DNA from 3 places in the Blautia sp. AM23-13AC genome. Region 3 is predicted to be linked to each of the others. Evidence: predicted binding sites of a transcription regulator. Region 3 holds the regulator's gene; each other region holds the start of a gene.
The links. Region 3 encodes HrcA, which represses chaperone genes, less so after heat shock. Its sites were predicted from a motif close to TGTTAGCACTCNNNNNNNNNGAGTGCTAACA; they were not measured.

Region 1 (10,265 bases), on a different contig from region 3:
AACCGGAACGAGAACGGCTTTTAATTCACCCCAGGATTCCATCAGGCCGACGCCCGCCGGAATGAACATGACCGGCATGATCTCAATCATAAACTTGCCTGCGTCCTCGACGGTATCAAGTTTTAATGCCCCCGTCATCAGAAGCGCCAGCATCAGCACAAGGCCGTAGATACTTGCCGGAATCGGAAGCGGCAGCACGGCGTGCAGGATTTCTCCGACGAACGAAACCGCCATAATTACAAGGAACTGTCTTAATAATTTCACTTTTTCTGTTGTCCTTTCTCCCCATAACCCACATAACATCACTCCTTCTCAATGTCACGACCCCGATTATACTACCCGCGTAAAAGAATTTCAACCGTAAATGTTACTGCAATTTTGGCTATTTTTGCCAAAAAAAGCAAAAAAATGCCCGCCAATCAAACGAAAAAGTGAAATCGGTGGGCATTTTAACATGATTTTTTGAGTTGATCCGATACGGAACTTTTTAAGCATTGCTTTCGGCATTTTTCCGATCCGGCAGAACGAAGATAAAGATCAGCGAACTGACAAGCAGCATGCCCGGATAGAAGAGGTTTGCCATGATTTCAAAGGCGGAGAGCTCATATCCCAGTTCATGCACCGCGGAAATCGCCACGAGCATCTGCGCGCCGTACGGCAGGATGCCCTGTGAGATGCAGGAGAAGGTATCGAGGAGCGATGCCGTTTTCCGTGGGGTAATGCCGTAGTCCTCGGACATCTGCTTTGCGATCGGGTTTGCCATGACGATCGCGACGGTGTTGTTTGCGGTCGCAATGTCGAGCAGCGCGACGAGAATGCCGACACCGAGCTGGCCGCCCTTTTTTCCGCGGAAGATTTTGTGAATGGCACGAAGCAGGACAGTAAAGCCGCCGTTTTCCCGGATCAGCGCGCACATCGCAGCGACAAGAATCGCAACCATACATGTCTCAAACATACCCGAAGTGCCGCTTCCCATGCTGGAGAGCATATCCAAGAGCGTCGTCTGTCCCGTACCGAGCATGATAACGGCACCGGAAGCAATACCGATAAGGAGTACGACAAACACCTGAATGCCCGCGATGCCGCCGATCAGCACGAGCAGGTACGGAACCATCTGCAGCAGATGGTATTCGTGGACGATCGGTGTGCCCGGCGCCTGTCGGAAGGAGATTACAAGGATCAGCGCCAGCGTGGCAAGAGCAGCCGGGAGAGCGATCCAGAAGTTTTCGCGGAACTTGTCTTTCATCTCGCAGCCCTGTCCGTTGCAGGCGGCGATTGTCGTGTCGGAGATGAAGGAGAGGTTGTCGCCGAACATGGATCCGCCCATGACGGAGGCGACGCAGAGCGCCAGCGAAAAGCCGGAGGTCTCGGCAACAGCAGCGGCGATCGGCACGAGAAGCGTGATCGTTCCGACGGAGGTTCCCATGGCCGTGGAGACGAAGCAGGCAACGACAAAGAGCACAGCGACGGCATATTTTGCCGGAATCCAGGAGAGCATGAAATAGGCAACGCTCTCTGCACTGCTCCTTCCGACAACGCCGACAAACGTGCCTGCGGCGAGGAAGATCAGCAGCATTGTGATGATGTTTTTGTCCCCGATGCCCTGTCCCATGAGGGCGAGCTTTTCTTCAAACGGGACACTGCGGTTCTGCAGACAGGCGACGAGGATCGCTGCCAGAAACGCGACGACGATGGGGATGTTGTAGAAGCCCATCGGAATTTTTAAAATATACTCGGAATAAATGCCGAGCCCCAGATAAAACACCAGAAAAACGGCGATCGGGAGCAGGGCGGATGGCTTTCCTTTTTTCATAGAAATAAATACCAGACCTTTCGTGTGATTTTCCTTATTTTTCAATAGGGCGAATAGAATTATTCTATCATCTGGATCAGAAATCGTAAAGTAAAAAAGCAGGAAAAAACACGCCGGACATCTGGTAAATTCCAGAAATCCGGCGTGTTTTATAAGAGGTGCGTTTTGCTGTGCCTGTGCTTTATCATTTTGCAAGGAGCATCATAATCTGATTGCTTCTGCTTACGAACTTTGTCATCTCGTCCGGAGAGAGCGGTTTGTGGCTGATCATTGCCAGATCATACAGCTGCTCGCAGAACAGGGATGTGTTGTCGTTCTCGCCATTCTTCAGAATGTACTGAACGAGCGGATGTTTTGCATTCAGGATCAGGGTTTCCTGTCCGCCGAACATGGACGGATCCATGCCGGTCATACCGTACATCTTCATCATATCCTGCATCCGGCGGCTCTCCTCGGAAAGCGTTACCATGGAGGATACATTTTCGTCTTTCAGGTTCTCAACTTTGACGGTCAGATCTTTCTTGTCGAGGACTTTGCGGAAGAGATCGGTCAGAGTATTTGTAGCGTCGGTCAGATCCTCACCGGACTCGTCTTTCATATCGTTGGTCAGATCTGCATCGATGCGCTGGAAAGTTACATGCTCGTTGCAACGCTCTGCATGGGTGATGAAAGCGGAGTCGATGTTGTGTTTCAGGATGACAGCATCCATACCCTGACTGCGGAACATGTTGATGTACTGGCTCTGCTGAACTTCGTCGGTGACGTAGTAAACAGTCGTTTTTTCCGGCTCTTTCTTCTCGTCAGCGTTTTCCGTATTTTCGGTATTCTCCGTAGTTTCAGCCTTCTCTTCGGTGTTCTCTGCAGGAGCTTCTTCTTTCTTATTCTCGTTGATGCAGTCCTCAAGAGTCAGATATTTTCCGTCGATGTTCTTGAACAGAATATAGTCCATCATCTTCTTGGAGAATTTCTCGTCCTTGATGCATCCGTATTTGATGAATGGGTTGATATCATCCCAGTATTTCTCGTAATTCTCACGGTCGGTTTTGCACATGCCGGAGAGCTTGTCAGCGAATTTCTTGGAGATGTACTCGGAGATCTTCTTGACAAATCCGTCGTTCTGCAGTGCGCTTCGGGATACGTTCAGCGGCAGATCCGGGCAGTCGATGACGCCTTTTAAGAGCATCAGGTATTCCGGAATGACTTCTTTGATGTTGTCGGCAATAAATACCTGGTTGTTGTACAGCTTGATGGTTCCCTCGATGGAATCGTACTCGGTGTTGATACGCGGGAAGTAGAGGATACCTTTGAGGTTGAACGGATAGTCCATGTTCAGGTGGATCCAGAACAGCGGCTCGCGGTAGTCGTTGAAGACTTTGCGGTAGAATTCTTTATAATCCTCATCGCTGCACTCGTTTGGATGTTTGGTCCACAGCGGGTGGATATCACTGATGGAAACCGGGCGTTTGTTGATTTTTACTTTCTCTTTGGCCGGGGAAACTTCAACCTGCTCTTTCGTTCCGTCTTCTTTTTCTTTCTCTTCGTATTTTGCGTCCTCGTGGATGTGCTCTACGACAACGTCGTCATCTTTTAATTCGCTTTCATCGATGGTCTCGTATTCCTGCGGCGCATTTGCTTTGGACAGGAAAATTTCAACCGGCATGAAGGAGCAGTATTTTTCCAGAACTTCGCGGACACGGTATTCGTTTGCGAATTCCAGGCAGTCCTCGTTCAGGAACAGAGTGATTTCGGTACCAACAGTTGTCTTGCTGCCCTCGGACATATCGTACTCGGTGCTTCCGTCACAGGTCCAGTGTACCGGGGTGGATCCTTCTTTATAAGAAAGAGAATCGATGTGAACTTCATCTGCTACCATGAAAGCAGAGTAGAAACCAAGACCGAAGTGGCCGATCATCTGATCTGAATTCGTTTTGTCTTTGTATTTCTCCAGAAATTCGGTAGCGCCGGAGAAGGCGATCTGGGTAATATATTCTTCGACTTCGTCTGCGGTCATACCGATACCGTTATCGATGAATTTTAAGGTTTTCTCATCCGGGTTTACAATCACCTGAATGGCTGCTTTGTAGTCATCCGGCAGAGTATATTCGCCCATGCCGTCGAGTTTTTTCAGTTTGGTGATGGCATCGCAGCCGTTGGAAACGAGCTCGCGGACGAAGATATCGTGGTCGGAATACATCCATTTTTTGATAATCGGGAAAATATTGTCGCTGTTGATTGAAAGATTTCCATGTTTCGCACTCATGAGAAACACACTCCTTTTCTTATAAAAATATTTTGATCCAGCAAAGCGGGGATATCATGCTTTTTTAGATGTCTGCAGCTTTTTTACTGCTCTGATAGTTATAGTAATACTGGCACAGGGAAAAGTCAAGGGAAAATTAGCACTCGAGAAAAAAGAGTGCTAACAGAACGACGGAAAGTATTGAATTTACTGGTATTACGGTACTTTCTAAACTTTTTGTAAAGTCTGATCAGAAGGGCTGCGCAGTTGTTTCTGGAGAATGGATATGCTACAATGAAAAAGCATAGAAGCGTTTCGAACAGAAAGATTCCGAGGGTACATAAAAGAAAAATGGAGGAAATACATGACAAATGCGACAAAGGCGGCGCTGGAAGCGTCATTAAAAAAGCTGCTTTTGAAAAAGCCGCTGGACAAAATTACGATCAACGATCTGACGACAGACTGCGGCATCAGCCGGATGGCGTTTTATTATCATTTTAAGGATATCTACGATCTTGTCGAATGGTCGTGCCTGGAGGATGCGACGCAGGCGCTGCAGGGGAAGAAAACGTATGAGACATGGCAGGAAGGCCTGCAGCAGATTTTTGAGGCAGTGCTCGAGAATAAACCATTTATTATGAATGTCTATCACTCTGTAAGCCGGGAGCAGATCGAAACATATCTCTTTCATCTGACGCACGATCTGCTGTACGGTGTCGTACAGGAAAAAGCAAAGGGAACCGGCATCTCCGAGGCGGATCAGAGTTTTATCGCAGATTTCTATAAGTATAGCTTTACCGGTGTCATGCTCGACTGGATCAAAGACGGAATGAAAGTGGATTACCATATGATTGCGGAAAAAATGCACCGCACGATGGAAGGAAATGTCGTCAATTCCATCCGAAATTTTGAAAAAAGAAATAAAATATAGTTACACTTTACAAAACAGGGCGGATGATAAAAATTTAATCATCCGCCCTGTTTTGTAAATGGAAAAGCGGGGAAAAATGAAGTAAGATTCAAATTGTCAACAGACAATGGCAACACAAATAGAAACTTGTAAAACAAAGAAAGCAGCATAACCTATACGAACCGGAAATTCGAAAAAACATTCCGGCAGTCGTATTTAGAAAAGAAAGGATGAACGTCTATGTCAAAAAAAGGATTAAAATTCGGAATCGCATCAGCAGCAGTCATCGGAGCTGGAGCAGCAGTGCTGCAGGCAAAAAACAAGAGTGAAGCAAAAAAAGCAGCGGAGACAACCACTGTAACATCAGAACCAAAGAATGATTACCGCAACACCGAGCGCGGAAAAGATAAGAAAAACAGCAAAGGCATTTATTACACCAACGGAAACTACGAAGCCTTCGCAAGACCGGAAAAACCGGAAGGCGTCGATGAGAAGAGCGCATACCTCGTAGGAAGCGGCCTCGCAGCCCTCGCAGCAGCGTGCTTCCTTGTAAGAGACGGCCAGATGAAAGGCGATCACATCCACATTCTGGAAGCCATGGACATCGCCGGCGGTGCCTGCGACGGTATCTACGATCCGACCCGCGGCTACATCATGAGAGGCGGCCGTGAGATGGAAAACCACTTCGAGTGCCTGTGGGATCTGTTCCACAGCATCCCGTCAATTGAGACACCTGGTGTATCCGTTCTTGATGAGTATTACTGGCTGAACAAAAAGGACCCGAACTACTCCCTGTGCCGTGCAACGAAGAACCGCGGCGAGGATGCCCATACCGACGGCAAGTTCAACCTGAGCCAGAAAGGCTGCATGGAGATCATGAAACTCTTCATGACAAGAGACGAGGATCTGTACGACAAGACGATCGAGGATGTTTTCGATGATGAAGTCTTCAATTCCACCTTCTGGCTGTACTGGAGAACGATGTTCGCATTTGAAAACTGGCACAGTGCACTGGAGATGAAGCTGTACTTCCAGCGGTTCATTCACCACATCGGCGGACTGCCGGACTTCTCCGCACTGAAATTCACGAAGTACAACCAGTATGAATCTCTGATTCTTCCGATGAAGAAATACCTCGAGGATGCCGGCGTAGACTTCCAGTTCAATACCGAAGTAACCAACGTTATCTTTGAAATCAACGATGGAAAGAAAGTAGCAAAAGCCATCGAGTGCAAAGTAAACGGCGTCGAGAAAGGCATCGTTCTCACCGAGAATGACCTCGTCTTCGTTACCAACGGAAGCTGCACCGAAGGCACGATCTACGGCGATCAGAACCATGCACCGAACGGTGATGCAGAGGTCCGCACGAGCGGCTGCTGGAGCCTGTGGAAAAACATTGCAAAACAGGATCCGTCCTTTGGACATCCGGAGAAATTCTGCTCCGATATTGCAAAGACAAACTGGGAATCCGCAACAATTACCACTCTCGACAATAAGATCATTCCGTATATCACCAATATCTGCAAACGTGATCCGAGAACCGGAAAGGTTGTTACCGGCGGTATCGTAAGCTGCCAGGATTCCAAGTGGCTTTTAAGCTGGACCATCAACCGTCAGGGACAGTTCAAAGAGCAGGATAAAGATAAGGTATGCGTATGGGTTTACAGCCTGTTCACCGACGTACCTGGCGACTATGTGAAGAAACCGATGAAAGAGTGCACTGGTAAAGAGATCACCGAAGAGTGGCTGTACCACCTCGGCGTGCCGGTTGACCAGATTCCGGAGCTGGCAGAGAACAGCGCTGTCTGCGTACCGACCATGATGCCGTACATCACCGCATTCTTTATGCCAAGAAGAAAGGGCGACCGCCCGGATGTCATCCCGGATGGCTGCGTCAACTTCGCATTCCTCGGACAGTTCGCTGAGACACCAAGAGATACCATATTCACGACAGAGTATTCCGTTCGTACCGCAATGGAAGCTGTTTACGGACTCCTCGGCGTAGACCGCGGTGTGCCGGAAGTATGGGGCAGCGTTTACGATATCCGCGACCTGCTGGACAGCTCCGTGAAACTGATGGATGGAAAATCCCCGCTGGAAATCGAGCTTCCTGGACCGCTCAACCTGCTGAAAAAACCTCTGCTGAAACTGGTAGATGGAAATGTAGTTGGAGATCTCTTAAAAGAGCATGGAATTATCAAAGAGGATATGGTGAAATAAGAAATAGAAAATAAGTAAGAAATGCAATAAGACCTGCGCTTTCAAACGGCGCAGGTCTTATTGCGTTGCTATGTATGCTCTCAAACAATTAAGCAGATTTCTTCGTGAAAAACAGCGCGGCACAGACGGCGGCGATGCCTCCAGCGAGCTTTGCAACGAGAAGCGGCACGACAAAATCAGGATCGGTGCCGAACGTAAATCCCATATGTGCGGCGATGGTCGATGCGGCGGAGACGAGGAAAGCTGCGTTTACAATCTTTCCGCGCTCGTCCATTTTTTCCATCATTGTGATCGCCGGAACAGGGCTGACAATGCCCATCAGAAGACCGGCGGCACTGCTGTCGTTCATGCCGGTTTTTCTTCCAATAAAAGAGAGCGGCTTTTTGAGCACCCGCTGTAAAAGCTCCGCCGTCGGAAGGCTGCCGAGTAGTACAATGCCGATGGACGAGACGACCGCCATCGCGTCCTCCAGCGGCGCAAGGTCCGGGAGCAGCGAAAAGCCGGTCATATAGCAGAACGCGCCCGCGATGAGGCCGATCGTCGTCAGAAGCCGGATCACATCTGCAAATACCGTGAACGCGCGCACGGTCTGCTCCGGAAAACGCCAGATGCCGAACATCAGCAGAAAGCAGAAGAGGAGCACCGGGAGCGACTGAAGTACGATCTGCAGAAAAGAGAGTCCTGAGAGCAGTCCGCCGACGATCATCGTGACGGGAAGTGTGCCCGTGCCGATCAGCATGCCGCGGGAGAAAAGGAGGCGGTCGCCGCTTTTCAGCATTCCCATGCCGACCGGAATCGTAAAGGTGATGGTACAGCCAAGCGTCGCCGCAATCACAAGTCCTGCGTAGCGCACCATCTCCTGCGATGCCGAAAGCTCTCCGGCGAGCTGGTAGCCGCCCATGTCAATGGCGAGAATGCCGGCGAGAAGTCCCGCATCCAGACCAAAAAAGTTCCAGATGGGAACGAGGGCGAAACGGAGAAAGCGGGAGAGCAGCGGGGTGAGGCAGATGATGCCCGACATGGAAAGTGCCGTCGGTCCAAGCAGCATAAAGCCCTCCTCAAACCGTTTTCCAAATCCGAAGCGATTGCCAGCGATCCGGTCGACACCGCCGAGTACCGCGCCGACTGCCATGATCCACATAATAATCTGATTCATAAAAAGAGAACCTTTCTAAATAAGTATTTTGTCTTTATATCTGTTCTTCAAATGCAATTTCATTTTTCAGCAGAAACTGGCGGACTTCCTCATCGAAGACGCGGTCGAGCGACTTGTCCATCGTAAAGATTTTGAGGGAAGTTCCGGTGGTAAGTAAGAGTTTTCCGTCCTTATACTGAAAATTCAGAAAGCATCCAAACACGTTCTCTATTTCCAGCGGCAGCGCATGGTCCGCGATCATTTTTTTGCACGCCGCCTGCGGAAGCTGAAACACAAATTTGAACTGCAGAGGTGTCCGTTTTCCTTTGATGACGGAATAGCAGAACGATTTCACATCTTTCCAGAGAAGCCGCGTCCGTCCTTTTTCTTTTAAGAGCTGCGCGTCATCGGGATCGAAAAAGTCCGTGTGAAGACTGCCGTCGATGGAGAACGTCGTAAACGTTGTGATCGACGCCTCGGAGACGGGAAAGCGGTCAAATGTCTCGAGACGGAGCAGGGTGTTCATAAAATTCTTTAACTGTGTAATCTGCAGGATAATCATCCGTAGTTAAAACCAGCCTTTCTTTTTAAAATACCAAATTTCAACAGCAACAATGAGAATACAGACGCCGATCAGGATGAAGTACGCATACGGGGCAGAAAGCTCAGGCATATGCGTAAAATTCATGCCGTACCAGCCGGCGATCAGGGAAAGCGGGAAAAAGATCGTCGAGACGACCGTCAGAATCCGCATCGTATCGTTCTGACGCAGGTCGATCTGCGCCTGCTGCATCTCGCGGATCTGCAGGGCGTACTCCCGCAGCATCTGGGTGTGGTCGTACAAACGGTCCACGCGGTTTCCAAGGCGCGAAAACTGACGGGCGCATTCCGGGGGAAGAAAGTGATTTTCGTCCTCGGAGAGTATTTCGCACATGTCGAGAAGCTGCTGGTAATAGGCATGGAACACGAGCAGCTCCCGACGGATCGTGATCAGGGTCCGCTGCAGCTCTTTTGGCAGAGTGTCGAGAAGAGACTCCTCGATTGTCGCGAGGCGCTTCTCAAAATTCTGCAGATAGAGCATATCCTCCTGGATCAGCGATTCCAGAAACGAGAAAAACAGGTGGAAGACATCGGAAGTATCGAGCGGTTCTTCCGGGAAGAGGAGGCTCTGCAAAGCCGGAAGTGTCTGTTCGTCGGCTGCCAGAATAAGCTGCCCCCGGTCGAGATAAAACGCAAGCGAGAATGCAAGGTGAAGCGGATGCGTCTTGTCCGGAACGGCAAGCGATCCGACCAGGCAGTCAGGCAGCAGCTCTGCGCGGCAGTATTCGATGCGCTCCGGCTGCAGACTGCGCCGGAAAAGAGAAAATCCGGGCAGCGCCGCGCAGGCTTTGGAAGCTTCCGAAAACGAAAGCAGGGAAAGCCGGACCGAATCCGAAAAAGTCCATTCCATACGTACCACCTCCTGAAAATAAGCAATGGAAAAATATCCATAAACAAAAAAGCCGTATGACCGTAGTATACCGCAAAAAGGGGAGTGCGACAAGAAAAGGAAAAAACTTTTAACGGAAAAACTTTTATTGGGAAAAAACTTTTTGCAATGGAGCACTAAGTGTGTTATGATAAAATGTAGTTATCAAAACTACATGACAAAATATCAAAAAATTCACTGTGTCGAATTCGTCCCTAGTTTAGGAAGGTTTGAAAAAGAGCGGTGATTGGAAATACGAAACGTCCGCAGTGAGAAAAAGCGGAATCAAGTTTGGAGGGATAAAATATATGAGTTTTCACATTGTTGCAGACAGCTGCTGTGAACTGACAGTAGATATGAAAAAAAGAGGAAATATTGAAATTGCACCGCTGACCCTGGAAGTCGGCGGAGAATCCATTCTGGATGACGAGACATTTGACCAGAAATATTTTTTAAAGAGAGTAGCGGAATGCCCGGAGT
Region 2 (10,265 bases), on a different contig from region 3:
TCGTTTTCTCATCGTACTCATAGTCGATGAGCGCCAGTTTTTCCCGCAGATCGGATTCCTCTGTCTGCATGGCCGCGCAGAATTCTGCGAGCGACGGGTAAAAATCTCTTAACTGCGTATTGACATAGCTCAGCAGCATTACGGGATCTTTCGGCATCATTCGTCTACTACCTCCACACCTGGTTTGATCATTGCCTTCAGGCCGCCGTTTTCCACATCCAGAAGGATCGTATCGCCCTCGCTGACCTGACCGCCAAGGATCAGTTTTGCGGTGCTGGTTTCTACCTCTTTCTGTACGAAACGTTTCAATGGACGGGCGCCGTAAACAGGGTCGTAGCCGCCCTCAATGACAAACTGTTTTGCAGCCGGGCTCAGTTCGACGGTAAGCTCCTGGTCTGCCAGACGTTTGTTCAGTCCTTTCAGCAACAGATCTACGATATGACCAATGTTGTCTTTTGTCAATGGTTTGAACATAATTGTTTCATCCAGACGGTTCAGGAACTCCGGACGGAAGTGTGCACGCAGATCCTGCATGACCAGGTTTCTCGCCTCTTCGGAGATGCTGCCGTCATCCTGAATGCCGTCCAGCAGATACTGGGATCCGATATTGGAGGTCATGATCAGGATCGTATTTTTAAAGTCTACGGTACGGCCCTGGGAGTCGGTGATACGGCCGTCATCGAGTACCTGCAGCAGAACGTTGAAGACGTCCGGATGCGCTTTCTCGATCTCATCGAACAGAACAACAGAATATGGTTTTCTGCGCACTGCCTCAGTCAGCTGGCCGCCCTCCTCGTAGCCTACATATCCCGGAGGCGCTCCGATCAGACGGGAGACGGAGTATTTCTCCATGTATTCACTCATATCGATTCGAACCATGTTGTTCTCATCATCAAACAGCTTTTCTGCCAACGTTTTCGCAAGCTCTGTTTTACCGACACCGGTAGGTCCAAGGAACAGGAACGAACCGATCGGTTTTGTCGGATCCTTGATTCCGGCTTTGGAACGGATGATCGCATCCGAAACCTTGGTGACTGCTTCATTCTGGCCGATAACTCTCGTGTGAAGTTCATCTTCCAGGCCGAGGATCTTAGTTCTCTCGCCTTCGGTCAGTTTTGCAACCGGGATTCCGGTCCAGCGGGAGACAATTCTGGCAATCTCTTCATCCGTTACACTCTCGTGTACCAGTGAGAGATCTTCATTTTTAACTTTTTTCTCTTCTGCTTCCAGCATCTGCTGTAATTTCGGGAGTTCACCGTACTGCAGTTCAGCGGCGCGGTTCAGATCGTAATCATTCTTTGCTTTCTGGATCTGGCGGTTCATGTCCTCGATCTGCTCACGCAGTTTGGACAGTTTCTCAACGGAACTCTTTTCATTTTCCCACTGTGCCTTTGCAGAATTGAAGGTATCCTTTAACTCAGCCAGCTCTTTCTGCAGTGTTTCCAGACGCTCGCGGCTCAGATTGTCGGTCTCTTTTTTCAGTGCGGCTTCCTCGATCTGCATCTGCAGAATCTTACGGCGCTGCTCATCCAGCTCGGCCGGCATGGAATCCAGTTCTGTCTTGATCAGAGCGCATGCCTCGTCGACCAGGTCGATTGCTTTATCCGGCAGGAAACGGTCGCTGATGTAACGGTTCGAAAGGGTTGCGGCTGCAACGAGGGCACCGTCGGTGATTTTTACGCCGTGGTAAACTTCGTAGCGCTCTTTTAAGCCACGCAGGATGGAAATCGTATCCTCTACGGTCGGCTCATCAACCTGAACCGGCTGGAAACGGCGCTCCAGGGCGGCATCTTTTTCGATGTACTGGCGGTACTCATCCAGCGTTGTGGCACCGATGCAGTGCAGTTCGCCTCGTGCCAGCATAGGTTTCAGCATGTTTCCGGCATCCATCGCGCCGTCGGTCTTTCCGGCGCCGACGATCAGGTGCAGCTCATCGATAAACAGAATGATTTTTCCGTCGCTCTTTCTGACTTCCTCCAGAACGGCTTTCAGACGCTCCTCGAATTCGCCGCGGTATTTTGCTCCGGCTACCAGGGCTCCCATATCGAGGGAGAAAATGGTTTTATCTTTCAGGCTCTCCGGTACATCGCCGTTGGCGATTCGCTGGGCCAGGCCTTCTACGACTGCGGTTTTACCAACACCAGGCTCACCGATCAGAACCGGATTGTTTTTTGTCTTACGGGACAGGATACGGACAACGTTCCGAATTTCGGTATCACGGCCGATAACCGGGTCCATTTTCTGGTTTCTGGCTTTTTCTACGATATCCTGGCCATATTTTTCCAGGGTGTCGTATGTTGCCTCCGGGTTGTCGGTGGTAACTCTCTGGTTTCCGCGCACGGTGCTTAATGCCTGCAGGAAACGTTCTCTTGTGATGCCGTACTCCTGAAACAGTTTTTTCATGGACGGGCTTGGGTTTTTCAGCATTGCCAGGAAGAGGTGTTCTACGGAAACATACTCGTCTCCCATGGCTTTCGCCTCATCCTCAGCATTTACCAGTGCTTTATTCAGATACTGACCGATATACGGCTGACCGCCGGATACTTTGACGCGGTCGTTCAGTGCCGTCTCGACACGGTTCAGAAAATGTTCTTTGTTGATTTCCATCTTTTCGATCATTTTCAGAATCAGGCTGTCGTCCTGATGCAGGAGATTATACAACAGATGCTCCTGCTCTATTTCCTGGTTGCCGAAATCGTATGCGGTCTTTTCCAGGTCCTGTACAGCCTGCAGCGATTTTTGTGTGAATTTACTGATATTCATAATCGGCTTCCTCCTTATCTATTTGGGTGCTAACATTCGCTCCGAACAAAAAGAGCGTTGATGTGAATTTTCTTTTCTTTCTTTGTTCTAGTTGTACTATAACACTAGTTATTAGCACTGTCAAGAGGTGAGTGCTAATTTTTTTTATTTTTCCCGACGCTCCTTTTCTCCCTCCCCCCCTAAAAGATTTTTATTCATCGCCGTACACAGCAATAAAATGAATCAGTGCCTCTGTTTCGGAACTGGCATACTTTTTGGCAGATGCTTCCAGCGGCTGTGATTGATATGCTTCAAACGAATCGCCCTCGTCGCGTCCAGATATGTAGCGATTATCATTTAGTTTCCACTTCCTCATTTCTTCAAAATAAGCAGTATTCGCCATTTCCGAATTCCAGTCCATTCGCTCCAGCAGATAATACTCCATTCCATGATAACATTCTTCGCAAATTCCCGTAAAAAATTCTTCTGCTGTCTGAGATGTTAAATGCTCTGGAGCATACCATATTTCGTTCTCTTCATTATTATATAATGCAACGCAATTCGATGATCCTGTCTCTTTCACATACAGCGGAATTTCGGGAATTCCAAGTCGTTCTGTTTCAAGCCGTACCATCTTCTGCGCTGCAATTGTTCTTTCTTCCAGTGTTTTTTGCCTCCATTCGCTCTCCTTTAAGCTCAGCAGAAATTCTTTATTTTCCTGAAAAATGTTCTCCTGATTCTGGACGAGATTATAGTCCTTTTTTCGTTCGTAAAGTTCTGCCACTCCGGACGGAGACTCAAGCTTCCAATATATCATCATACAAGTCGGTACCATACTCACGCATACTGAAACAAACAGAAATGCGTTTAAGTCACTTCTTTTTAATCTCCAGAATTTTTTCGGAGAATATTTTCGTTTTTTTCTATGTAAATCTCTTAAAACCGTAACAAGAAATATCCCATCCAGCACTGCAAGAAACAACACAATTTTCAGTGAATATTGGGCAAATAAAAACAGCATCAGTATGCTCGGCGGAAATGTATAGAATAAAACTTCATTTGCAGTTCCATCTGCGCAGTAGCTTCGAATGGGTGAGGCCAGCCACAAAATCAGGCACAGCGCATAGGCAAAAAGCATTGTCCCCGACGAAATATGGACGGAACATTCTGTAATATATACCTCAACCTGTTTCACATACATCACATACAAGATACAGATCGGATATAAAATCGAGCTTTTGCTCAACCAGTATGCCGCTGATTTTCTTTCCCGTCTTCTTTTCTGTTCCTCCATATCAGATCCCCCTGATTTTTCTTTTGTTTTATTTGAAATACTTGTATGTTTATTTTAGCGTAATTTTTCGTTTTTGCCTATCCTTCGTTTTTCAGTTGAATCTTTCTGTAAAAACCAAAATTGCGAAACCCTGTTTTGGCAGGACTCCGCAATCTCTTTTTCCTATTTACTTTATGATACATGACGGGCAGCATATTTCATTTTCTGGTTTCCGGCGCATTTCTTAAAATACTGCCGGATCGCATCTTCGTTCATATCGTTTCCGATAAACACAGCCTGGCCGGCGTTTTTCTGTTCTGTGCCGGTGATGCTGTAGCGGTGATCGGCGACATCAAATTGGAGAAACTGGTCTCCGGCTGCGAACTGTCCTTTTGCACGGATGATATTTCCAAACGCTCCGCGAATGATCTGTTCCAGAAAACACCACAGGGTTTCCGGTGCCTCCATTCGGATATTTTCGAAGGAGAAGGTCTCCGGCATCTTTTCGCCGCTCTGCGTATCCTGTACTTCTTTCTCATATCGGCCGCCCAGCAGCAGGCTCTGGTAATCTTCCCGTGTCATCGTGGATGCATAATCCGTGATGATTTTTGCCTGCGGGTTAATTTCCTGCAGAAATTTCTGGATGCGCTGTTTTTCTTCCGCCTGGCATGCTTCTGTTTTGGAAACAATGATCGTATCCGCGCTTCGGATCTGATCCTGATACAGCTCGGGATATTCCGCCATATAGCGGCGGTAACTGTAAACATCCACAATAGTGACCGGCGAGAGAAGCTGAATTCTCTCGTACTCGATCTGACGCAGATTTTCTATAATCCGGGCGAGACTTCCGACGCCTGTCGGTTCTACGATCAGGTATTCCGGGCCTACCACATTGGCAATGGTCAGCACGGATGCTGCAAAATCCTTTTTCCCGATGCAGCAGATGCACTGCTCTGTCATTTCCCATACATTTTTCTGCGTTCCTTGCCGGTTCTGGCCAAGACGTGCGCCGTCGATTCCTGCGGCTCCATATTCATTTTCCAGTATGGCAAACCGCTGATCGACGTTCCTGGCCAGCCGTTTGATAAATGTTGTTTTTCCCGCGCCCAAAAAGCCGGATACGATCAATATTTTCATACGTTTCCTTTTTCAGTCAAATTTTCAAATCATCAGTCAGCCAATTTAACGACTGGTTTGATTAAATCCTTCGGTTTATCTCTCATGAGGAACAGTGCTTCTTCCAGATGATCCCATCCATCAAACACATGTGTGGACAGCGGGCTGACATCCAGCTTGCCTGCCGAAACAAGAGCTCCCAGTTTTTCCATGCGGAGTCTTCCGCCAGGCATCAGGCCTCCGTTAATCTGTTTGTGACCCATTCCAACGCCCCACTCTACACGCGGAATATCAATGTTGTCACCGGATCCAAGATAGTTTACATTTCCGATCTTTCCGCCCGGTTTCAGGCATTTTACTGCTTCTGCAAAGGTTTCTACACCACCGCCGGCGATGACTACTTTATCAACACCTTTTCCATCTGTCATATCAAGTACCTGCTGGAAAATCGGTCCGTTCTTGTAGCTGACAAAATCCGTTGCGCCGTATTTTTTTGCCGCTTCTACGCAGACCGGTCTCGTTCCGACAGCAATGATTCTCGATGCGCCGCGCATATTCGTTCCGGCTACCGACATCAGACCAACTGGTCCGATTCCGATGACAAGAACTGTATCACCAAACTGTACATCGGCAAGCTCTACGCCGTGGAATCCGGTCGGCACCATATCGGAAAGCATGCACGCGTCGACAACATTGATGTTTTTCGGAAGCAGCGCAAGGTTTCCATCGGCATCATTTACATGAAAGAATTCAGAAAAGACACCATCTTTGAAGTTGGAGAATTTCCAGCCTGCCAGCATTCCGCCGGAGTGCATGGAATAACCAGCCTGTGCTTCCAGAGAATTCCAGTCCGGAGTGATGGCCGGCACAAGAACCCGGTCTCCCGGTTTGAAATCTTTTACGAGCTCTCCGACTTCCACAACCTCTGCACAGCACTCATGGCCCAGAATCATGTTATGACGGTCACCGATGGCCCCTTCCCATAAAGTGTGGACATCTGATGTGCAGATGGCAACTGCCAGTGGACGGCAAATGGCATCCATCGGCCCGCATTTCGGGCGTTCTTTCTCGATCCATCCGGATTCACCGATTTTCAGCATTGCATAACCTTTCATATCTTTTGCTCTCCTTTCAGATTGTTAATGATTTATCGATTCCTATGATTCGAATATATCACTAATAGGTTACTAATTCAACAGAAAAGTCACGGAATATCGTAGAATATTCCGTGACTTTTTTATAGCTTTTGCACAATAGATTACTTATAGATACTTTTTATCAAATTCTGTACCGACCGCATTCCCATACCGAAACGGCTACAGCCGGCTTTCTGCATTTCCTGTATAGTTTCCAGACTGCGGATTCCACCGGCGGCCTTGATCTGAATGCGACCGGCGGCTTCACGGCTCATGATTCGAACCTGCTCCACGGTGGAAGGACAGCCGGGATACCATCCGGTGCTCGTCTTTACATAATCCGCACGGCCTTCCACACACAGATCCACTGCCTGGCAGATTTCCTGCTCCGTCAGCTGCGGTGCCTCGATGATCACCTTAAAAATCGCCGAAGGCACCTGCTCCCGGATGGCCAGAAGTTCTTCTTTTACATAAGAAAATTCGTGGCTTCTGAATGCCGTAAGATTCATCACCATGTCGATTTCCCGGCAGCCAGCCTCCCACAGTTCTTTTGCCTGCCGCTTCTTCTGTCCGGTCGTATCTCCGCCGCCCGGAAAGCTTACCACGCCTCCCGCATGGATTTCTCTGGTGTCCTGCAGCCGTTCTGCCACATGGGCGCTGAACGCCGGCAAGGTAAACACAGCAGCCAGACGATATTTCTTTGCCAGCTCCACCATCGCATCAATTTCATCCATTGTATGAAATGCCTGTACACAGCTGATATCAATCTGCCGCATCAGTTTCTTCTGTTCTTCTGTCTCATCGCTCATTTACTCCGTCCTTTTCCCGAAATCTCCACCTCGTACTTGCTTCCGATGATCCGCACGTGGTCAATGCTCACCGGCCGGTTCTGCCAGTAGGTGACTCTGTGCACCACAAGAAGCGCATCCTTCGGCTCCGTTTTCAGAACCTGGGCTTCCATAAAGGTCGCGGATTTCGCTGAAATTCTGTCTCGTGTCTCATCAATCTGCAAGCCGAATTTCTCCTCCAGAAACTGATACAGCGCTACAAACTGATTCTCATACGCCTCGATGCCAGGGACTTTCGCATATTCGATATAATTTTCCATCAGCGTAACAGGCTCTTCATCCGCAAGCTGCAGCCGCTGAATCCTCGCCACGCTGGTTCCCTCCGGAATTTCCAGTTCATCGGCGAGCTGTTTGTCCGCCGAAATGATGTCGATCATCATATCTGACGTCGTTACCCGATATCCTTTTTTCATCAGGGATTCCGTGACCGATGTGACCTTGTTATAATTCTGAATTGCCTTATGATTCAGCACCCTCGTTCCAGAACCCTGGCGAACCTCAACCAGTCCCTCCTGCACCAGCATCTTTACTGCATTCCGTACCGTAGTACGGCTGACCTGATAGATTTTCTCCAGTTCACACTCCTTCGGCAGAAATCCCCCGACAGGATATGTTCCCTTATTGATCTCGTTTTTCAGTCTGCTGTAAACCTTCACATAAGCCGGTGCATTTTTCATCTTCTTCCCCTCCCGTGAAATATCAATATCCGCTTTTTGATCCTTTTTGCAGTATACCATATTTTGACGGCACAATCGAGTCCCAAAGAAGAGTTCCTGTTTTCTGCTTTGTCACCGACACATACTCTGCCAGACGCACAGAAAAAAGGCAGACGCATGTCATTTCTTTATGACTCACATCTGCTCTGCATGAATCTTCTTTTTTCTGCTGTCTGCGAAATACTTCCATTCTCCAGAAGCAAATCTCTCTTTCTGCGGTGTAAATTTTTGTTACAAATTTTTTATTGTTCTTTTCTATTTTTTCGTATCAAACCGCATCACCGCCATGTGCACCACGTACGGCACCAAGATGACCGGGATTGCCAGGTATGCCAGGATGCTGTACACCTTCTGGATCAGCGTCAGCAGACCAAACTGTGCGATAAGGAAGTCCGCGATGCAGCAGACAAGCGCGGCAAGGATCTGGGTGCGGCTGATTTTGCCTGCGGTTTCTGTTCTGCTGCTTCGTTCAGCGAGACCGGCGTGGATTCGTTTGACCATGGCGGCAACCATGTTGACGGCTGTGGATACGGCACCGAGGATGATCAGTACGGAAATCAGCGGTGTCATGAATTTACTGCCGACGCCCTGCTGAACCATAAATAATGTCGGGACGCTCTGCTGGATCATTTCCGGGTTCTGGTATACGGTCATGATTCCGAGGACGACCATGATCATCAGAAGGGCATTTAATACGGCACCGACTGCCATGCTCTTTCCGGCATCCTGCGGTTTTTCGAAGGATTTGGCATGCTGGACGAAGACTGCGACATTGGCAAGCTGGAAGGTTCCGTAGAGGAATGCGGCGTACAGGGCTTTGCCGAATGGGAGGTCTGCGGTTTTCATGGCGTTTACAGTATCGCCGATCTTTCCGGCTCCGGCGATGATGTTCGGGACGTAGACGATCAGCAGACCGGCAATAATGCAGATGGACAGCACTGACGCTACTTTCCGCACCAGATCCGTTCCGAATACCGAAACGACGAAAATAATTTTCCAGTTTCATAACGATTCTCCCTTCTTCCTAACAAGCAAAAGGGCATACTGACCTTCTGTTGGTCAATACGCCCTTGTATCTCCGATGTGCTTTAGTATATCACAGTTTTAACGCGAATGCACTCAATTTTAAGCAAAACGCAAAAGATCCCGGGATTTTTCTCTCCCGGGATCTGAAAATTCTTACTATGTAATTCTTTTTTAAACCACACGTCTTACCGCAAGAATCGTGGTATACGCTGCGTTGCTGCTGATCTTGATACCGTCGCGCTCATTGCTTGCGTGTACGATTGCACCGCCGCCGATGTAGATGGCTACGTGGCCGCTGTAGCAGATAATATCGCCCGGCTGAGCCTCTGCATAAGATACACCGCGTCCTACACCACGCAGTGCACTGGAGGAATGCGGAAGGTCGTATCCGAAGTGTGCGTAAACGCTCATGATAAAACCAGAGCAGTCAGCTCCGTTGGTAAGGCTTGTGCCGCCCCATACGTATGGATTTCCAATAAACTGGGTTGCATAGGATACGATGGCGCTTCCTGTTGCACTTCCGGTGCTGCTGGAGCTGCTGGAATCATCCGAGCTGCTGGTATCGCTGGACGAAGAATCATCGTAAGAGCTTCCTCCGTTAGACGGTGTTGTTGTCGTGGTGGAGCTTCCTGTGCTGGACGGTGTGTTGTCTGCCGTTGTTGTATTATTTGCAGCACTGCTTGCGGCTGCTTCTGCTGCTGCCTGTCTTGCTGCTTCTGCCTGGCGGGCTGCCTCGGCTGCTTCTGCTGCCTGACGGGCCTCTTCGGCTTTTCTTGCTGCCTCTTCGGCTGCAATCTCCTCCTGGATCTGCTGGATCTTTGCGTTCTGCTCTGCCAGTACTGCGTTGTACTGTGCAGCCATGTCGTTCAGGTCTGCGATCTGGTTTTCGTAGTCATCGGAAACGGCTTTTTTCTGCTCAAGCATTGCCTCAAGGGACTGCTGCTGTGCTTCCTGCTCTGCCTCACTGGCTTCGAGATCTGCTTTTTCATCTGCAAGCTGATTGCTGTAGTCTGTTACCTGCTGTACAAGATCCATGTACTCCTGCAGGCACTCTCTGTCGTATTTGTATAATTTCTGGGTGTACTCAGCCTGGTTGAGAATGCTGCTTAAATCTTTTCCCTCCAGAAGAAGTGCTGCCCAGCCGTTGTCTCCGCCGCTCTCATAGAGGAACTGGATTCGTTTTTTCATCAGCTCGTACTGCTCGTCCTCTTCAGCCTGGGACTGTGCCAGTTTTTCCTGTGTTGTTTCAATTTCTGTCTGTTTCTCTGCAATTTCATTTTTCAGATTTTCCACGGATGCCATGGTTACGACAAGCTGTGCGTCCAGGTCATCAATCTCGCCGGTAATCTGATTCTTTTTGGTTTCCAGATCGTCGATTTCTGCTTTTGCGTTGTCAAGCTGTGCGCTG
Region 3 (10,265 bases):
ACCACCGATCAGCTGTACGCGGTGGTGTTCCATACCGAGGGAACGTTTTGCTGCCTCGCGGACGGTTGCGAATGCTTCCGGGAGAATGGAATCCAGGGATTCGCCTCCGTTGTAGCGGTCTTTATATTCCTTTGTCTTGGCACGCAGCTCTTCATCGGTCAGCGCCTGCATGGTCGGGCGGAGAGCTTCGATTTTGTCTACAATTGGATAGATTCGTTTCAGCTCGCGCTCACTGTGCGTACCAAAAAGTTTTTCTGTGAATTTCATAGAATGTTTGCTCCTGCTTTCTCTATTAATTGCCATATTAACATATGGTACTATTCTACCACTTCTGGCACAAGATAACAATGAATTTTTCGTAAACATTTGGTGCCGTTCCCCGGTTTTCCGCTGTTTTTACGGCTTTTCCCGGACTTTCCGGCCCTTTCCGCGAAAAAGTCACCCTGTTTCACAGCTTTTCTAAGCTGGAAACAGGGTGACTGTTCATTCTTTATTTACTTTTCAGCACTCCGGCTCGATCAGACCGTAGGTGTTGTTCTTTCTCTTGTAAACGACGTTTACTTCGTCGGTCTCTGCATTGCGGAATACGAAGAAGGTGTGTCCAAGAAGTTCCATCTGTACGCAGGCATCTTCCGGATACATTGGTTTCATGCCGAATTTTTTCGTACGGATGATCTGGATGTCTTCGTCCTCCAGATAGTCATGCTCCAGATATTCTTTCTGGAAGTTTCCTGCTTCCTGCTGTTTGTCGGCAATTTTGTTTTTGTATTTGCGAAGCTGGCGTTCGATGACTTCCTCTACCAGATCGATGGATACGTACATATCGTTGCTTACCTGCTCGGAACGGATGATGTTTCCTTTTACCGGAATGGTAACCTCAATTTTCTGTCTTTCTTTCTCTACACTTAAGGTTACAATGACATTTGTGTCAGGCGTAAAATATTTCTCCAGTTTGCCAAGTTTTTCATTGACCGCGGCTTTTAATCCCTCTGTCACGTCAATATTTTTTCCGCTGATGGTAATTTTCATTATGCCCAACCCCTTTGCTCTCAAATTTTACAGGCTCTTCACTTCCCCTGTAAGTAACTCTAATTATAGCAATAGTTGTCTCTATTTGCAATAGTATTTAGAAAATTCATGAATATTTTAGAGTTTTTTCTGTTACAGTTCACTTGTATCTTATTTTTGACAGATTTCATACTCGCATGAAAATCTGTCGAGAATAAGATACAAAGGGAGCGCCTGGTTATGAGCAAAAAGGAGCTGCGCAGCAGCGGAGAGCGCTGAAAGCGCGGTTTTGCGAATGGCGCGGGTGAACGTCCGTTTCCGCTTACCGGCGGCATACTGCCAGCACGTCTTCAAACTTCATTTTGCCGCCGAACAGATCCAGTGCGCTGCCAATTGTCACATCGACGTGGTTGTTTCCCAGTTTTTTGAGCAGCTCCAGGTCTTCAAAATTTCCCACGCCGCCGGCGTACGTCACCGGAAAATCTTTCATCTTCGCAAGCAGTTCCACCAGCTCCGTCTCAATGCCGGAAGCCTTTCCCTCGACATCCACGGCATGGATCAGGAACTCATCACAGTATTCTGACAGGTGATGCAGCAGTTCCTCTGTCACTTCTTCGTCCGTGAACTTCTGCCAGCGGTCCGTCACGATATAGTATTTTCCGTCCCGCTTCCGGCAGCTTAAATCCAGTGTCAGCCGCTGCTTTCCTACCGTCGTCACCAGCTTGTCCAGATTTTCATAGAACACATGGCCGCCGCGGAACACATACGAAGTCACAATCACATGGCTTGCCCCCGCTGTCAGAAACTCGCACGCATTCTCCGCATCAATGCCGCCTCCCACCTGCAGGCCGCCCGGGTACGTCGAGAGTGCCAGCAATGCCTGGCGCTTCGTCTCCTCGTAAAACTCGGTACCTTTCTTGTTCAGCAGAATCACATGGCCGCCCGTAATACCCTGCTCTTCGTACAGCTGCGCATAATACGACGCATCCTGCTCCGAGACAAAATTCTCGCTCGCCTGATTTCCCTGATCTTTCAGCGATCCCCCGACAATCTGTTTTACTTTTCCGTTATGAATATCAATACATGGTCGAAATCTCATTTTCCCCGTTTCCTTTCTTTTCTCTCCCCTTAAGTTTTCCACATTATATCAAAATCCGACCATTCTGTGTATAAATTCACCAAATTTTCATGGTTCTTTCATAGAAAAGAAAGAAGAACCTGCTTTTTCCACAGATTCTTCTTTCTTTTCCGGCTTGCCGCCGTTCTTTATTTATCGATGTCCTCAAAGGCCTCTTTCACTTTATCCATAAAGCCTTTTTTCTTCTTCGGCTGCTCTGCAGTTTCGCCGTCGGCTGCTTTTGCTTCTGCTGCCGGGCGGTTTCCGCAGGCTTCGTCGAAGGCGCGGAGGGCTTCTTTTGCTTTCTCATTCAGTTTCGTCGGAGTCTGGACTACGAGTGTTACGTAGTGATCACCGCGCACATTGCTGTTGCGAAGGGACGGAACACCTTTTCCCTTCAGACGGATCTTCGTATCGGTCTGGGTTCCCGGTTTTACAGTGTAGAGAACGTCTCCGTCAACGGTGCTGATCTTCACATCACCGCCGAGCGCTGCCTGCGCAAATGTAATCGGTGCGGTAGAGAAGATGTTCATATCCTGTCTCTGGAAGATCGGATGACGGGTTACCTGAACCTCGACAAGCAAATCTCCTCTCGGTCCGCCGTTTACACCCGGCTCGCCTTTTTCACGGATCCGGATGCTCTGTCCATCGTCGATTCCAGCCGGAATGTTGACCTGAATGCGTTTTCTGCTGGATGTATAGCCCGTGCCGTGGCATGCGGTACATTTATCGCGAATGATCTTTCCGGTTCCGTTACAATCCGGACAGGTCGTCACGTTTCTCACAGAACCGAACATGGTCTGCTGTGTGTACGTAATCTGACCAGTTCCGTTACATTTGGAGCATGTCTCCGGTGAAGTTCCTGGTTTTGCGCCGGTTCCGTGGCACGTTGTACAGGTATCCTTCAGGTTGATCTCGAGCTCTTTCTGGCATCCGAAAACAGCTTCCTCAAACGTAATGTGGACAACAGCGCGGAGGTTTGCTCCCTTCATAGGTCCATTGTTTGCTCTTCTTCTGCTTCCGCCGCCACCGAACAGGTCGCCGAAAATATCGCCGAAGATATCACCCATATCTCCGCCGCCAAAGTCGAAGCCGCCGAATCCGCCGGCTCCTGCGCCGCCACCGCCGTTTTCAAATGCAGCGTGGCCAAACTGATCGTACTGACGCCGTTTGTCCGGATCACTCAGCACGCCATAGGCTTCTGTCGCCTCTTTAAATTTTGCCTCGGCCTCTTTGTCGCCCGGGTTCATATCCGGATGGTATTTCTTGGCCAGTTTACGGTATGCTTTTTTTAATGTTGCATCGTCCGCTCCGCGGTCTACGCCGAGGACCTCGTAATAATCTCTTTTTTCTGCCATTTATGTTCACCTTTTCATTTCTGTTCCACAAATTTCATCTTTGCAGAAATGTTTTTCCGCACGCTCCAGTATAGCACTTTTCCGAAAGCAATACCAGCATAAATACAGGGGGCGGAATGTATTTTCCGTCCCCTGCAAACATTCGCCTCACAGGGCTTTTTGCGTTTATTTACTTATTGTTTCAACTCACAGTCGGTATTTTCACGGAGTGTGACATGCCGAAAATTAAACCTCTTTGTAGTCAGCGTCTACGACATCGTCGTCATGGCCGCCTGCTGCTCCTGCATTTCCCATATCCGGGCCTGCACCTGCTGTTCCGGCACCAGCGCCTGCTGCTCCGCCCTGCTGCTCATACAGTTTTGCAAACAGTTTCTGAGCGCTTGTCATCAGTTTTTCCTGAGCTGCTTTCAGATCAGCTACCTGTGCATCGGTCATTTCTTCCGGATTGCATTTTGCAATGAGATCTTTCAGTGCGTTCAGGTCAGCTTCTACTGCTGTTTTGTCGTTTGCATCAAGCTTGTCGCCGACTTCCTCGATTGCTTTCTCGGTCTGGAATACCATGGAGTCTGCATCGTTTCTTGCGTCGATTGCTTCTTTTCGTTTCTTATCCTGAGCCTCGAACTCAGCAGCTTCTTTGACTGCTTTGTCGATCTCGCTGTCGGACATGTTAGAGCCTGCGGTGATGGTGATGTGCTGCTCTTTTCCTGTTCCAAGGTCTTTTGCAGATACATTTACGATACCGTTGGCATCGATATCAAAGGTAACCTCGATCTGCGGAACGCCTCTTCTTGCTGGCGGAATTCCATCCAGACGGAACTGGCCGAGGGATTTGTTGTCTTTCGCGAACTGACGCTCACCCTGTACTACGTTGATATCTACTGCTGTCTGGTTATCTGCTGCTGTTGAGAAGATCTGGCTCTTCTTGGTCGGGATTGTGGTGTTACGCTCGATCAGACGAGTTGCAATACCTCCCATGGTCTCGATGGACAGAGACAGCGGAGTTACATCCAGAAGAAGGATATCGCCTGCGCCGGCGTCTCCTGCAAGTTTACCACCCTGTACGGAAGCACCAAGTGCTACGCACTCATCCGGGTTCAGGCTCTTGCTCGGCTCGTGTCCGGTCAGCTGTCTTACTTTATCCTGTACAGCCGGGATACGGGTAGATCCGCCTACCAGAAGGACTTTGGAAAGCTCGGATGCCTGAAGGCCTGCATCAGAAAGTGCTCTCTGTACCGGCTCTGCGGTTTTCTCTACCAGGTCGTGGGTCAGCTCATCGAATTTAGCCTTTGTCAGGTTCATATCGAGATGTTTCGGGCCATCTGCGGTTGCAGTGATGAACGGCAGGTTGATGTTGGTTGTAGTTGCGCTGGAAAGCTCTTTCTTTGCTTTCTCTGCTGCTTCTCTGATTCTCTGCAGAGCCATTTTATCATTGGAAAGATCTACGCCTTCCTGTTTCTTGAACTCAGCAAGGATATAATCTGTTACTTTCTGGTCGAAGTCATCACCGCCCAGACGGTTGTTTCCTGCTGTGGAAAGAACTTCGATAACGCCGTCACCGATCTCGATGATGGAAACATCGAAAGTACCGCCGCCAAGGTCGTATACCATGATCTTCTGCTCATTTTCGTTGTCCAGTCCGTATGCCAGAGCTGCTGCGGTAGGCTCGTTGATGATACGTTTTACATCAAGACCTGCGATTTTACCGGCATCTTTGGTTGCCTGACGCTGTGCGTCATTGAAGTAAGCCGGAACTGTGATAACTGCTTCTGTTACTTTCTCACCAAGGTAGTTCTCTGCATCACCTTTCAGTTTCTGAAGAATCATAGCGGAGATCTCCTGCGGAGAGTATTTCTTTCCTTCGATGTCTACTTTATAGTCAGTACCCATCTCACGTTTGATAGAACGGATGGTTCTGTCTGCGTTTGTTACAGCCTGACGTTTTGCCGGCTCGCCGACCAGACGGTCACCTGTTTTTGTGAATGCTACGATAGATGGAGTTGTTCTTTCACCCTCTGCGTTTGCGATAACGGTTGGTTTTCCACCTTCCATAACGGCTACACAGCTGTTTGTTGTTCCTAAGTCAATACCAATAATTTTGCCCATTGTTGTTTCCTCCTCAATGAATTATGCTAAAAAATGGTTTAATTTCTATTTATTTATCTTCAAGGCTTAATTAGCCACCTTGACCATACTGTGACGGACTACGGAGCCTTTGTACATGTAGCCCTTCAGGAACTCTTCTACGACGATGTTCTCGCCGGCTTCCTCATCCTCCACATGCATCACTGCGTTGTGCAGGTTCGGATCGAATTCCTTTCCAACGGCCTCGATCACGGTTACACCGAGTTCATCGAGTGCTGTGGTAAACTGTTTGTATACTTTATTCATGCCGTCTGCGAACGGATCTTCCTCCGGGTTTTCCACCGTTGCAAGTCCGCGCTCGAAGCTGTCAACAACCGGAAGAATCTTCTCGATGATGTCTTTTGCTCCAATGGCATACATATTTGCTTTTTCTTTTTCGGTGCGTTTGCGGAAGTTATCGAACTCTGCCATCTGACGGGTCAGGCGGTCAGTCAGCTCTTCGATTTTCTCATCTTTTTTATCTTTTTTCTTTTTGAAGAACTTTCGTTCTTTGCCATCCTCAGCAGTTTCTTCTGCAGCTTCCGCTTCTTTTGCCTCTGCTGCTTTCTTTGCTTCTTCCTGCTCCGCAGCCGGTTCGGTTTCCGGCAGATCGGTCTCTGCTCCGGTTTCTTTTTCCATCTCGCGTGTAGGTTCTTCCATGGTTTCCTCTTTCTTTCTATTTTCTTCGCTCACTGATCATTCCACCTTTCTACTCACCTGTGTCCGGCTTTTTGAAGACGGCGTCCAGTTGAACTTTTAATGTTTTCAGGTTATCTACCACATTTTCGTAATCCATCCGCTTTGGTCCCACGATACCGATTGTTCCGCGCATACCGTTTCCCATATCGTATGTGGTGGTGACCACGCTGCAGTCCCGTAAGGGTTCCATCGAAGATTCATTTCCGATGTATACCTGAATACCGGTATTTTCCTCTCCGTCCTGCTCCTCGGCAGCTCCTTTGATCATATCGACCAGTTTCTGCCGTTCCTCGAATGTGGAGATCAGCTGGCTGGCTTTGCTGCTGTCGGAAAGCTCAGGGTACTTGAAAATGTTGGTTGCGCCGCTGGTGTACACCGGCACATCTTCTTCGCTGACTGCGATGGCTTCCGCTACGGTATCGACCACTTTGCTGATGATGCCGGAGTGGATGCCTGCCTGCTCTTTCATCTTCTTGATCATGCCAAGATTGATTTCTTCAATGGTCAGGCCATTGAGCTGTGTGTTCAGAAGCAGGTTCAGCTTTAATATCTGTTCATCGTTGATGGTCTCGTCTAGGTCGATCATCTGGTTTTTCACCAGGTTGCCTTCTACGACGATGACGGCCAGGAGCTGCTCTTCATTGACTTTTGAGAGCTGGATGAATTTCACTTTATTTCTGTGATATTCCGGTCCTGTAATCAACGTTGCATAGTTGGTAGATGAAGCGAGGACTTTGACAACCTGCTGCAGAACTTTTTCCATTCGGTCTGTTTTTTCAATGACCATGTTTTTGATGTCTGCAACTTCCTGTTCTTTTTCCCGCATCAGCTCATCTACATAGAGGCGGTAGCCTTTATCGGAAGGAATGCGTCCTGCGGAAGTGTGGGGCTGTAAGATGTAACCCATCTCTTCCAGATCGGACATTTCATTCCGGATTGTGGCGGAGCTTAAATTCAAATCCGTGTATTTGGAAATCGTTCTTGAGCCGACCGGCTCGCCCGTTTCCAGATACGTCTGGATGATCGCTTTTAATATTTTTCTTTTTCTTTCATCCAATTCTGTATCCACTAAGATAAGCTCCTTCCTGTTGTATAGTCCTGTTAGCACTCGTTTCAGTGGAGTGCTAACATCTATGCTCTTAAGATAGCACTCTGCCTTTTGTTTGTCAACACCTTTTCCCGGTTTTTCTATGAAGAAATTGTGAAAAAAGTATAAACCGTTTTCTTTCTGAAAAGGAATCTGACTTTTCTTTTTTATTGCATTCTACTGTTTCAAAGGCGCTATAGCCGTATGGTAGGATTCTGCCATTTCGATACGACCATTTAGTAGCATTTTCTCAGAGGTGATGAATCATGAAATATCAGAGACTGGAGGATCTGCGCACGGACCGCGATCTGACGATCCGCCAGGTTGCCGACTATCTCGGCTGCAACCGCGATGTTTATACCCGATATGAAAAAGGCGTCCGGCAGCTGCCGATCTCCATTGCCATCCGTCTGGCGGAGCTGTATCAGGTCAGTCTGGATTATCTGGTCGGCATCAGCGATGAGAAGCGGCCGTATGGATCCTGACTTTCCGATGTCTCCGCCGCAGCAAAAGCAGGAGGACAGTTTTTCTTTTCCCTGTCCTCCCTGTTTTGCTTTTTCGTTTACAGATTCTGCAGATATTCCATCATCCGCGTTTCGCTGAGTTTCCATCCGTCCGGCTCCCCGCAGAGATACAGCGTAAAATGCCCGCACGGGACTCCGTTTTCCAGGTGGATGCCGGTATACAGTTCTACAATGAGGAGTTCTTCTGCTTTTTCTTCATATATATTAGTGATCTGATAGATGCGCTCTCCCTTTTCGTCCACCGGCCATTCTTTCTTCAGCACATCCCTCAGACGGCTCTCCTGCCCCTGCGCTTCGCATTCTTCCTCCCGGCTGATCATTTTTTCAAACGCTTCCGGCGTCTCCATCCGTTCCACTATATTCTGGACAAAATCTTCTATTTCTATTCTTTCTGCTTTTCCCATTCGTTCCCCCATTTCTGCCGTACATATTTTTCTGTTTTCTGCACAGGCTGTCTTCACCCGCCGTTTCTCTCTCCCGCCCCATTCTCCAATTTGCGACCATATGATCTGATTTAACTTTGTCCATCCAACCGTTTGGTAGTATGGGTTTGAATCTGAAAGGATGGTACAACGTATGAAATACCAGAGAATTGAAGATATGCGGATCGATCAGGATCTCACCATCAAAGAGATTTCTGCCCTGCTCGAATGCAACCGCGACGTCTATTCCCGCTACGAAAAAGGAATCCGCGACATCCCGATCGACTATGTGATCCGGCTTGCACGGTTCTATGACTGCTCGGTCGACTATCTGCTGAGTGTCTCCAGTAAAAAGAGAAAATTCGGCGATTAATTTTTTTATTGTTGTCTTTTTTATTTTTGTGTTTTTCGTTTTGATACGACCATTTGGTCGTATTTTATATTATAATGGTATTCTTATTTTGCGTCAATTCTGAACAATAAGGAATCAAAATCGGACGCAAAAAAGCGTGTCGGAAAGTTTTCTGTCGCTTTTCCGGCACGCTTTTTTTCATGCTCTTTTCTTCTTTTTTATTCTTCCATGTCATCCAGGCTCTTCTTCAGTGTGATCATTTTGTCACGCAGCTCGGCGGCCATTTCGAAGTTGAGTTCGGCAGCAGCGGCTTTCATCTGTTTCTGTACCTGGCCGATCAGTTTTTCCAGTTCTTCGCGGCTCATGGACTCCGGGTCTTTTTCCATCTTTTCTTCTGTCTTTGCCACTTCTTTCGAAATGCTGATGAGATCGCGGACGGCTTTTTTGATGGTGGTCGGAGTGATGCCGTGTTCTTTGTTGTAGGCTTCCTGCAGGGCACGGCGGCGCTTCGTCTCGTCGATCGCGAGGCGCATGGAATCGGTCATCACATCGGCGTACATGATAACATGGCCCTCGCTGTTTCGCGCGGCACGGCCGATGGTCTGGATCAGGGAGGTTTCGGAACGCAGGAAACCTTCTTTATCGGCATCCAGGATCGCCACGAGTGTGATTTCCGGGATGTCGAGACCCTCACGCAGAAGGTTGATGCCGACGAGCACATCGAAGACATCGAGACGCATATCACGGATGATCTCGGTCCGTTCCAGGGTGTCGATATCGGAGTGCAGGTAGCGCACGCGGATGCCGGCCTCTTTCATATAGTCGGTCAGATCCTCTGCCATACGCTTCGTCAGCGTCGTCACGAGAACTTTGTTGTGTTTTTCAGTTTCTTTCTTTACTTCCGAAATCAGATCGTCGATCTGTCCCTCCACCGGGCGCACCTCGACATCCGGGTCGAGAAGGCCGGTCGGGCGGATGATCTGTTCGGCGCGCAGCAGCTCGTGGTCTGCCTCGTAGTCGCCCGGCGTGGCAGATACGAAGAGGATCTGATCGATCCGGTCCTCGAACTCGCCGAAGTTCAACGGGCGGTTGTCTTTTGCGGACGGCAGACGGAATCCATAGTCCACCAGCGTCGATTTCCGCGACTGGTCGCCGGCATACATGCTGCGGATCTGCGGAACAGTCTTATGCGACTCATCCACGATGATGAGGAAATCATCTCCGAAATAATCCATCAGTGTGTAGGGCGGCTCGCCTGGCTTTAATCCGGAGAGGTAACGCGAATAGTTTTCGATGCCGGAACAGATGCCGGTTTCTTTGAGCATCTCAATATCGAAATTGGTCCGCTCCTCGATGCGCTGGGCCTCGATCAGTTTTCCCTCGTGCTTGAAGAACTTCACCTGCTCTTCCATATCCTTTTCAATCTCGCCTGTTGCTTTCAGGATCGTGTCCATCGGCACAACATAGTGGGAGGCAGGAAAGATTGCGATGTGGTTCAGTTCACATAAGATTTCACCCGTCAGCGTATCGATCTGCACCAGACGGTCAATCTCATCCCCGAAGAACTCGACGCGCAC

Region 1: a site for HrcA is predicted at 4,208-4,238, ahead of htpG (molecular chaperone HtpG). Genes of this name have one in related genera too.
Region 2: a site for HrcA is predicted at 2,873-2,903, ahead of clpB (ATP-dependent chaperone ClpB). Genes of this name have one in related genera too.

Annotation. Positions count from the first base shown of each region.
Region 1 is NZ_QTUL01000004.1:236,534-246,798, reverse strand. Features, by position in the region: gene DW642_RS07225 (CidA/LrgA family protein) at 1-264, opposite strand, end outside; gene DW642_RS07220 (Na+/H+ antiporter NhaC family protein) at 488-1,813, opposite strand; gene htpG (molecular chaperone HtpG) at 1,998-4,073, opposite strand; gene DW642_RS07210 (TetR-like C-terminal domain-containing protein) at 4,417-4,983, shown strand; gene DW642_RS07205 (oleate hydratase) at 5,203-7,182, shown strand; gene DW642_RS07200 (ethanolamine utilization protein EutH) at 7,271-8,338, opposite strand; gene DW642_RS07195 (DUF5721 family protein) at 8,373-8,879, opposite strand; gene DW642_RS07190 (magnesium transporter CorA family protein) at 8,886-9,767, opposite strand; gene DW642_RS07185 (DegV family protein) at 10,094-10,265, shown strand, end outside.
Region 2 is NZ_QTUL01000008.1:4,472-14,736, forward strand. Features, by position in the region: gene DW642_RS09995 (DUF4250 domain-containing protein) at 1-160, opposite strand, end outside; gene clpB (ATP-dependent chaperone ClpB) at 157-2,763, opposite strand; gene DW642_RS10005 (hypothetical protein) at 2,954-4,036, opposite strand; gene DW642_RS10010 (CobW family GTP-binding protein) at 4,208-5,152, opposite strand; gene DW642_RS10015 (NAD(P)-dependent alcohol dehydrogenase) at 5,185-6,246, opposite strand; gene deoC (deoxyribose-phosphate aldolase) at 6,390-7,076, opposite strand; gene DW642_RS10025 (GntR family transcriptional regulator) at 7,073-7,792, opposite strand; gene DW642_RS10035 (hypothetical protein) at 8,087-8,788, opposite strand; gene DW642_RS10040 (C40 family peptidase) at 9,029-10,265, opposite strand, start outside.
Region 3 is NZ_QTUL01000003.1:281,485-291,749, forward strand. Features, by position in the region: gene secA (preprotein translocase subunit SecA) at 1-267, opposite strand, end outside; gene hpf (ribosome hibernation-promoting factor, HPF/YfiA family) at 502-1,029, opposite strand; gene hisA (phosphoribosylformimino-5-aminoimidazole carboxamide ribotide isomerase) at 1,331-2,107, opposite strand; gene dnaJ (molecular chaperone DnaJ) at 2,275-3,483, opposite strand; gene dnaK (molecular chaperone DnaK) at 3,709-5,586, opposite strand; gene grpE (nucleotide exchange factor GrpE) at 5,653-6,264, opposite strand; gene hrcA (heat-inducible transcriptional repressor HrcA) at 6,314-7,372, opposite strand; gene DW642_RS06075 (helix-turn-helix domain-containing protein) at 7,657-7,875, shown strand; gene DW642_RS06080 (hypothetical protein) at 7,953-8,318, opposite strand; gene DW642_RS06085 (helix-turn-helix domain-containing protein) at 8,491-8,709, shown strand; gene uvrB (excinuclease ABC subunit UvrB) at 8,907-10,265, opposite strand, start outside.